Regions from separate parts of the Metabacillus sediminilitoris genome, predicted to be linked through region 3. Evidence: a T-box and tRNA genes for the amino acid it is inferred to sense, from the RefSeq annotation. Region 3 holds a T-box; the other regions hold tRNA genes.

Region 1 (3,281 bases), 1.4 Mb from region 3:
GCGGCTTTTCGCAGGGCAAGCCCTGAAAAAGCACCCCTTCTCCCGAAGTTACGGGGTCATTTTGCCGAGTTCCTTAACGAGAGTTCTCTCGCTCACCTTAGGATTCTCTCCTCGCCTACCTGTGTCGGTTTGCGGTACGGGCACCTCTCACCTCGCTAGAGGCTTTTCTTGGCAGTGTGGAATCAGGAACTTCGGTACTATATTTCCCTCGCCATCACAGCTCAGCCTTTACGACAACGGGATTTGCCTCGTTATCAGCCTAACTGCTTGGACGCGCTAATCCAACAGCGCGCTTACCCTATCCTTCTGCGTCCCCCCATTGCTCAAATGGTGAGGAGGTGGTACAGGAATTTCAACCTGTTGTCCATCGCCTACGCCTTTCGGCCTCGGCTTAGGTCCCGACTAACCCTGAGCGGACGAGCCTTCCTCAGGAAACCTTAGGCATTCGGTGGAGGGGATTCTCACCCCTCTTTCGCTACTCATACCGGCATTCTCACTTCTAAGCGCTCCACTAGTCCTTCCGGTCTAGCTTCACAGCCCTTAGAACGCTCTCCTACCATTGTTCGTAAGAACAATCCACAGCTTCGGTGATACGTTTAGCCCCGGTACATTTTCGGCGCAGAGTCACTCGACCAGTGAGCTATTACGCACTCTTTAAATGGTGGCTGCTTCTAAGCCAACATCCTGGTTGTCTAAGCAACTCCACATCCTTTTCCACTTAACGTATACTTTGGGACCTTAGCTGGTGGTCTGGGCTGTTTCCCTCTTGACTACGGATCTTATCACTCGCAGTCTGACTCCTGAACATAAGTCTTTGGCATTCGGAGTTTGACTGAATTCGGTAACCCGATGGGGGCCCCTAGTCCAATCAGTGCTCTACCTCCAAGACTCTCAATTTCAAGGCTAGCCCTAAAGCTATTTCGGAGAGAACCAGCTATCTCCAAGTTCGATTGGAATTTCTCCGCTACCCACACCTCATCCCCGCACTTTTCAACGTGCGTGGGTTCGGGCCTCCATTCAGTGTTACCTGAACTTCACCCTGGACATGGGTAGATCACCTGGTTTCGGGTCTACGACCACGTACTCTTTCGCCCTATTCAGACTCGCTTTCGCTGCGGCTCCGTCTCATCAACTTAACCTTGCACGGGATCGTAACTCGCCGGTTCATTCTACAAAAGGCACGCCATTACCCATTAACGGGCTTTGACTACTTGTAGGCACACGGTTTCAGGATCTCTTTCACTCCCCTTCCGGGGTGCTTTTCACCTTTCCCTCACGGTACTGGTTCACTATCGGTCACTAGGGAGTATTTAGCCTTGGGAGATGGTCCTCCCTGCTTCCGACGGGATTTCACGTGTCCCGCCGTACTCAGGATCCACTCTGGAGGGAACGAAGTTTCAACTACAGGGTTGTTACCTTCTTTGACGGGCCTTTCCAGACCTCTTCATTTACTCCGTTCCTTTGTAACTCCGTATAGAGTGTCCTACAACCCCAAGAGGCAAGCCTCTTGGTTTGGGCTAATTCCGTTTCGCTCGCCGCTACTTGGGAAATCGCGTTTGCTTTCTCTTCCTCCGGGTACTTAGATGTTTCAGTTCCCCGGGTCTGCCTTTATCACCCTATGTATTCAGGTGAAAATACTACTCCATTACGAGCAGTGGGTTCCCCCATTCGGAAATCTCCGGATCAAAGCTTACTTACAGCTCCCCGAAGCATATCGGTGTTAGTACCGTCCTTCATCGGCTCCTAGTGCCAAGGCATCCACCGTGCGCCCTTAACAACTTAACCTTTGACATTAAAAATGTCATTTTAATCATTATTAAGAGAATCACTAAACTAAGCGTTTAAACTCAGTGAATTACTTGAATTGTTATCGTTATCTAGTTTTCAAGGAACATTGGTGGAGCCTAGCGGGATCGAACCGCTGACCTCCTGCGTGCAAAGCAGGCGCTCTCCCAGCTGAGCTAAGGCCCCGTTTTCTTTGAGATGGTGGGCCTAAATGGACTCGAACCATCGACCTCACGCTTATCAGGCGTGCGCTCTAACCAGCTGAGCTATAGGCCCATCTCTATGAATATATCATTGGAGAACAAAGTTCTCTCAAAACTAAACAAAAACCAAGTGTGCCTCATTTTCCTTAGAAAGGAGGTGATCCAGCCGCACCTTCCGATACGGCTACCTTGTTACGACTTCACCCCAATCATCTGTCCCACCTTAGGCGGCTGGCTCCTTACGGTTACCCCACCGACTTCGGGTGTTACAAACTCTCGTGGTGTGACGGGCGGTGTGTACAAGGCCCGGGAACGTATTCACCGCGGCATGCTGATCCGCGATTACTAGCGATTCCGGCTTCATGCAGGCGAGTTGCAGCCTGCAATCCGAACTGAGAATGGTTTTATGGGATTGGCTTGACTTCGCAGTCTTGCAGCCCTTTGTACCATCCATTGTAGCACGTGTGTAGCCCAGGTCATAAGGGGCATGATGATTTGACGTCATCCCCACCTTCCTCCGGTTTGTCACCGGCAGTCACCTTAGAGTGCCCAACTGAATGCTGGCAACTAAGATCAAGGGTTGCGCTCGTTGCGGGACTTAACCCAACATCTCACGACACGAGCTGACGACAACCATGCACCACCTGTCACCACTGTCCCCGAAGGGAAAGGTATATCTCTATACCGGTCAGTGGGATGTCAAGACCTGGTAAGGTTCTTCGCGTTGCTTCGAATTAAACCACATGCTCCACCGCTTGTGCGGGCCCCCGTCAATTCCTTTGAGTTTCAGTCTTGCGACCGTACTCCCCAGGCGGAGTGCTTAATGCGTTTGCTGCAGCACTAAAGGGCGGAAACCCTCTAACACTTAGCACTCATCGTTTACGGCGTGGACTACCAGGGTATCTAATCCTGTTCGCTCCCCACGCTTTCGCGCCTCAGTGTCAGTTACAGACCAGAAAGTCGCCTTCGCCACTGGTGTTCCTCCAAATCTCTACGCATTTCACCGCTACACTTGGAATTCCACTTTCCTCTTCTGCACTCAAGTTCCCCAGTTTCCAATGACCCTCCACGGTTGAGCCGTGGGCTTTCACATCAGACTTAAGAAACCACCTGCGCGCGCTTTACGCCCAATAATTCCGGACAACGCTTGCCACCTACGTATTACCGCGGCTGCTGGCACGTAGTTAGCCGTGGCTTTCTGGTTAGGTACCGTCAAGGTACCAGCAGTTACTCTGGTACATGTTCTTCCCTAACAACAGAACTTTACGACCCGAAGGCCTTCATCGTTCACGC
Region 2 (3,281 bases), 1.5 Mb from region 3:
GGGCAGGCGTCAGCCCCTATACTTCGCCTTGCGGCTTCGCAGAGACCTGTGTTTTTGCTAAACAGTCGCCTGGGCCTATTCACTGCGGCTTTTCGCAGGGCAAGCCCTGAAAAAGCACCCCTTCTCCCGAAGTTACGGGGTCATTTTGCCGAGTTCCTTAACGAGAGTTCTCTCGCTCACCTTAGGATTCTCTCCTCGCCTACCTGTGTCGGTTTGCGGTACGGGCACCTCTCACCTCGCTAGAGGCTTTTCTTGGCAGTGTGGAATCAGGAACTTCGGTACTATATTTCCCTCGCCATCACAGCTCAGCCTTTACGACAACGGGATTTGCCTCGTTGTCAGCCTAACTGCTTGGACGCGCTAATCCAACAGCGCGCTTACCCTATCCTTCTGCGTCCCCCCATTGCTCAAATGGTGAGGAGGTGGTACAGGAATTTCAACCTGTTGTCCATCGCCTACGCCTTTCGGCCTCGGCTTAGGTCCCGACTAACCCTGAGCGGACGAGCCTTCCTCAGGAAACCTTAGGCATTCGGTGGAGGGGATTCTCACCCCTCTTTCGCTACTCATACCGGCATTCTCACTTCTAAGCGCTCCACTAGTCCTTCCGGTCTAGCTTCACAGCCCTTAGAACGCTCTCCTACCATTGTTCGTAAGAACAATCCACAGCTTCGGTGATACGTTTAGCCCCGGTACATTTTCGGCGCAGAGTCACTCGACCAGTGAGCTATTACGCACTCTTTAAATGGTGGCTGCTTCTAAGCCAACATCCTGGTTGTCTAAGCAACTCCACATCCTTTTCCACTTAACGTATACTTTGGGACCTTAGCTGGTGGTCTGGGCTGTTTCCCTCTTGACTACGGATCTTATCACTCGCAGTCTGACTCCTGAACATAAGTCTTTGGCATTCGGAGTTTGACTGAATTCGGTAACCCGATGGGGGCCCCTAGTCCAATCAGTGCTCTACCTCCAAGACTCTCAATTTCAAGGCTAGCCCTAAAGCTATTTCGGAGAGAACCAGCTATCTCCAAGTTCGATTGGAATTTCTCCGCTACCCACACCTCATCCCCGCACTTTTCAACGTGCGTGGGTTCGGGCCTCCATTCAGTGTTACCTGAACTTCACCCTGGACATGGGTAGATCACCTGGTTTCGGGTCTACGACCACGTACTCTTTCGCCCTATTCAGACTCGCTTTCGCTGCGGCTCCGTCTCATCAACTTAACCTTGCACGGGATCGTAACTCGCCGGTTCATTCTACAAAAGGCACGCCATTACCCATTAACGGGCTTTGACTACTTGTAGGCACACGGTTTCAGGATCTCTTTCACTCCCCTTCCGGGGTGCTTTTCACCTTTCCCTCACGGTACTGGTTCACTATCGGTCACTAGGGAGTATTTAGCCTTGGGAGATGGTCCTCCCTGCTTCCGACGGGATTTCACGTGTCCCGCCGTACTCAGGATCCACTCTGGAGGGAACGAAGTTTCAACTACAGGGTTGTTACCTTCTTTGACGGGCCTTTCCAGACCTCTTCATTTACTCCGTTCCTTTGTAACTCCGTATAGAGTGTCCTACAACCCCAAGAGGCAAGCCTCTTGGTTTGGGCTAATTCCGTTTCGCTCGCCGCTACTTGGGAAATCGCGTTTGCTTTCTCTTCCTCCGGGTACTTAGATGTTTCAGTTCCCCGGGTCTGCCTTTATCACCCTATGTATTCAGGTGAAAATACTACTCCATTACGAGCAGTGGGTTCCCCCATTCGGAAATCTCCGGATCAAAGCTTACTTACAGCTCCCCGAAGCATATCGGTGTTAGTACCGTCCTTCATCGGCTCCTAGTGCCAAGGCATCCACCGTGCGCCCTTAACAACTTAACCTTTGACATTAAAAATGTCATTTTAATCATTATTAAGAGAATCACTAAACTAAGCGTTTAAACTCAGTGAATTACTTGAATTGTTATCGTTATCTAGTTTTCAAGGAACATTGGTGGAGCCTAGCGGGATCGAACCGCTGACCTCCTGCGTGCAAAGCAGGCGCTCTCCCAGCTGAGCTAAGGCCCCGTTTTCTTTGAGATGGTGGGCCTAAATGGACTCGAACCATCGACCTCACGCTTATCAGGCGTGCGCTCTAACCAGCTGAGCTATAGGCCCATCTCTATGAATATATCATTGGAGAACAAAGTTCTCTCAAAACTAAACAAAAACCAAGTGTGCCTCATTTTCCTTAGAAAGGAGGTGATCCAGCCGCACCTTCCGATACGGCTACCTTGTTACGACTTCACCCCAATCATCTGTCCCACCTTAGGCGGCTGGCTCCTTACGGTTACCCCACCGACTTCGGGTGTTACAAACTCTCGTGGTGTGACGGGCGGTGTGTACAAGGCCCGGGAACGTATTCACCGCGGCATGCTGATCCGCGATTACTAGCGATTCCGGCTTCATGCAGGCGAGTTGCAGCCTGCAATCCGAACTGAGAATGGTTTTATGGGATTGGCTTGACTTCGCAGTCTTGCAGCCCTTTGTACCATCCATTGTAGCACGTGTGTAGCCCAGGTCATAAGGGGCATGATGATTTGACGTCATCCCCACCTTCCTCCGGTTTGTCACCGGCAGTCACCTTAGAGTGCCCAACTGAATGCTGGCAACTAAGATCAAGGGTTGCGCTCGTTGCGGGACTTAACCCAACATCTCACGACACGAGCTGACGACAACCATGCACCACCTGTCACCACTGTCCCCGAAGGGAAAGGTATATCTCTATACCGGTCAGTGGGATGTCAAGACCTGGTAAGGTTCTTCGCGTTGCTTCGAATTAAACCACATGCTCCACCGCTTGTGCGGGCCCCCGTCAATTCCTTTGAGTTTCAGTCTTGCGACCGTACTCCCCAGGCGGAGTGCTTAATGCGTTTGCTGCAGCACTAAAGGGCGGAAACCCTCTAACACTTAGCACTCATCGTTTACGGCGTGGACTACCAGGGTATCTAATCCTGTTCGCTCCCCACGCTTTCGCGCCTCAGTGTCAGTTACAGACCAGAAAGTCGCCTTCGCCACTGGTGTTCCTCCAAATCTCTACGCATTTCACCGCTACACTTGGAATTCCACTTTCCTCTTCTGCACTCAAGTTCCCCAGTTTCCAATGACCCTCCACGGTTGAGCCGTGGGCTTTCACATCAGACTTAAGAAACCACCTGCGCGCGCTTTACGCCCAATAATTCCGGACAACGCTTGCCACCTACGTATTACCGCGGCTGCTGGCACGTAGTTAGCCGTGGCTTTCTGGTTAGGTA
Region 3 (3,281 bases):
GGATATGGTTTTTATCGAGGTGTCCCTGTTTTAGTCAACCAACTTAGAGACCTGTCGGAAAATTTCCCTCAGTTTTCATCAACATATAATCATTGGATTGATTCCATCCATGATCAAACAAATCAATGGCCAGAAGGGATCCATGAACGAATTGAAGGTATGTTTCAACAAACAGAAGAATGGTTGGCAATAACAATTGAAAAATTAATTAACAGCTTAAAAGGTATTTTTGATTATATGTTGTTAATTGCGATCATTCCTTTTTTAGTTTTTTATATGTTAAAGGACTATGATCAATTAAAAAAGGCTGCATGGTATTTGACTCCTCGGAAATGGAGGAATGATGCCGTTCAGTTTATTAAAGAGCTTGACCATTCTTTAGGAAATTACATTAGAGGCCAGTTATTTGTATGTATCATTATAGGAAGCTTAGCTTCTTTATCTCTTTGGATATTTAAAGTTAAATATCCTTTAATATTAGGCTTATTAATCGGAGCTACAAATATTATTCCGTACTTTGGACCTCTCATTGGGGCTGTTCCAGCATTAATTATTGCAGCAACAATGTCAACTAAAACAGTTATGATCGTTATCGTTCTTATTCTCTCTCTGCAATTTATCGAAGGAAATATATTAGGGCCATTAGTTGTTGGAAAAAGTCTTCACATGCATCCAATCGTCATCATGCTTGCTCTGCTGGCCGGAGGAGAAATCGGAGGTGTGATAGGCTTGATGATTGCCGTCCCGATTGTTGTTATTTTACGTGTCATGATTATTCATTTTGTACAATTAAAAAGGCGCCATTGACAATTATACACGGCTTGTCTATAATCACGATAGAATATTGCTAAATCAATGATGGAACAAAGTATGTTGTGACCGCTTTTATAGAGAGGAATTTCCTTGGCTGTAAGAAATTCTAGAGTAGGACAACAGAAAGCTATTCCTAAGTGCAGGCAAAAACTGCCGTTTAATCCACGTTACGGTCTAATAAAGGTGATGGACATTTACCATTAAGCGCAAACATTCCGCATTTCATTGTCCATAATCAGGGTGGTACCGCGAGCTAACTCTCGTCCCTGTGGAAAGAGGAATTCTTTACACAGGGACGAGAGTTTTTGTTTTGTTCAATTTACTGGCAAGTACTTTTAAGACGATTGAGGATAGTAAAAGTTAACTAATTCTCAATATCCCGTATGGGGGTAACATCCAGACTGAGTGGTTGACTTTATAAAAATGCTTACAAAATAAGGAGGATACATATGAGAAATTTACAATCAGCCCAAGTACGTCAAATGTATTTGGACTTCTTTAAAGAGAAAGGCCATGCAGTTGAACCAAGTGCATCACTTGTACCACATGAAGATCCTACATTGCTATGGATTAATAGTGGTGTAGCCACTTTAAAAAAATATTTTGATGGACGGGTTATACCTGATAATCCAAGAATTTGTAACGCACAAAAATCTATTCGAACAAATGATATTGAAAATGTAGGTAAAACGGCAAGACATCATACATTTTTTGAAATGCTTGGAAACTTTTCAATTGGAGACTATTTCAAAGTAGAAGCAATTGAGTGGGCATGGGAATTTTTAACGAGTGAAAAGTGGATTGGCTTTGAACCAGAAAAATTATCAGTCACGATTCATCCAGAAGACAATGAAGCTTTCGATATTTGGAAAGATAAAATTGGCATTCCAGAGGAGCGTATAATCCGTTTAGAAGGAAACTTCTGGGATATCGGTGAAGGTCCTAGTGGACCAAACACAGAGATTTTTTATGATCGTGGTGATGAATACGGCAATGATCAAGAGGATCCTGAGTTATATCCCGGCGGTGAAAATGACCGCTATTTAGAAGTGTGGAATCTTGTATTTTCACAATTCAATCATAACCCAGACGGTACCTATACACCGCTTCCTAAGAAAAATATCGATACAGGAATGGGTCTTGAGCGTATGGTCTCTGTTATTCAAGACGTACCTACGAATTTTGATACAGATCTTTTCATTCCAATCATACGTGCAACAGAGCAAATTGCAAATGTTGGTTATCGACAAGATAAAGACAAAGATATTGCGTTTAAAGTAATTGCCGATCATGTCCGTACTGTAAGCTTTGCAATCAGCGATGGAGCACTTCCTTCAAATGAAGGTCGCGGGTATGTTTTAAGAAGACTTTTAAGAAGAGCAGTACGTTATGCAAAACAAATTAATATCAATCGTCCTTTTATGTATGAATTAGTACCAGTAGTAGCGGAGATAATGGTTGATTTTTATCCTGAAATCAAATCAAAAACTGAGTTTATTCAAAAGGTAATCAAAAATGAAGAAGAACGCTTCCATGAAACATTGAACGATGGATTAGCGATCCTTAGTGAAGTTATCAATGTACAAAAAGAAAAAGGACAAAATGTTATTCCAGGTGAAGATGTATTCCGATTATACGACACATATGGTTTCCCAATTGAACTAACGGAAGAGTATGCTGAAGAGGAAGGCATGACAGTTGATCATGAAGGCTTTGAACAAGAAATGGAAAGACAACGTGACCGCGCTCGTGCGGCGATTCAAAAAGTTGATTCCATGCAGGTTCAAGGTGGTGTGTTAGGTGAAATTAAGGATAAAAGCGATTTTGTTGGTTATAATCAGTTAACAGTGAACAATGCTGAAGTTGTTGTTTTAATAAAGGATGGAGAAATGATTAAGGAAGCAAGCGCTGGTGATGAAGTACAGCTAATTCTTGATAAAACACCATTCTATGCTGAGAGCGGTGGACAAATTGCAGATGAAGGTGTGCTAACAAGCGAAAAAGCGCAAGTACGAGTAAAAGATGTCCAAAAGGCTCCTAATGGACAAAACCTTCACAATGTCATAGTAGAAAGCGGAATACTTCAAGCAGGTGATCGCTTTACTGCTATCGTTTCAGAAGAAAATCGCAATGGTATCGTAAAAAATCATACCGCAACACATTTATTGCATCAGGCATTAAAAGATGTGCTCGGTACCCATGTAAATCAAGCAGGATCTTTAGTAACAGCTGACCGTCTTCGTTTTGACTTCTCTCATTTTGGACAAGTTAGTCATGAAGAATTAACACAAATTGAACATATTGTAAATGAACAAATTTGGAAGAATATTGATGTTGCTATTGGGCTGAAATCGCTTAAAGAAGCGAAGGATATGGGAGCAATGGCTCTCTTTGGTGAAAAATACGGTGAAATTGTTCGTGTTGTACAAGTTGGTAATTATAGTTTAGAACTTTGTGGAGGATGTCAT

The links. The T-box of region 3 lies ahead of alaS (alanine--tRNA ligase). A T-box ahead of a tRNA ligase gene usually reads a tRNA of that ligase, here a tRNA-Ala.
Region 1: it encodes a tRNA-Ala, which carries the amino acid that the T-box ahead of alaS (alanine--tRNA ligase) is inferred to sense. The anticodon was not compared.
Region 2: it encodes a tRNA-Ala, which carries the amino acid that the T-box ahead of alaS (alanine--tRNA ligase) is inferred to sense. The anticodon was not compared.

What each region holds. Positions count from the first base shown of each region.
Region 1 is NZ_CP046266.1:11,426-14,706, reverse strand. It holds rRNA gene GMB29_RS00060 (23S ribosomal RNA) at 1-1,785, opposite strand, end outside; tRNA gene GMB29_RS00055 (tRNA-Ala) at 1,896-1,971, opposite strand; tRNA gene GMB29_RS00050 (tRNA-Ile) at 1,985-2,061, opposite strand; rRNA gene GMB29_RS00045 (16S ribosomal RNA) at 2,139-3,281, opposite strand, start outside.
Region 2 is NZ_CP046266.1:35,050-38,330, reverse strand. It holds rRNA gene GMB29_RS00180 (23S ribosomal RNA) at 1-1,869, opposite strand, end outside; tRNA gene GMB29_RS00175 (tRNA-Ala) at 1,980-2,055, opposite strand; tRNA gene GMB29_RS00170 (tRNA-Ile) at 2,069-2,145, opposite strand; rRNA gene GMB29_RS00165 (16S ribosomal RNA) at 2,223-3,281, opposite strand, start outside.
Region 3 is NZ_CP046266.1:4,174,492-4,177,772, reverse strand. It holds gene GMB29_RS20140 (AI-2E family transporter) at 1-807, shown strand, start outside; T-box leader at 847-1,084, shown strand; gene alaS (alanine--tRNA ligase) at 1,263-3,281, shown strand, end outside.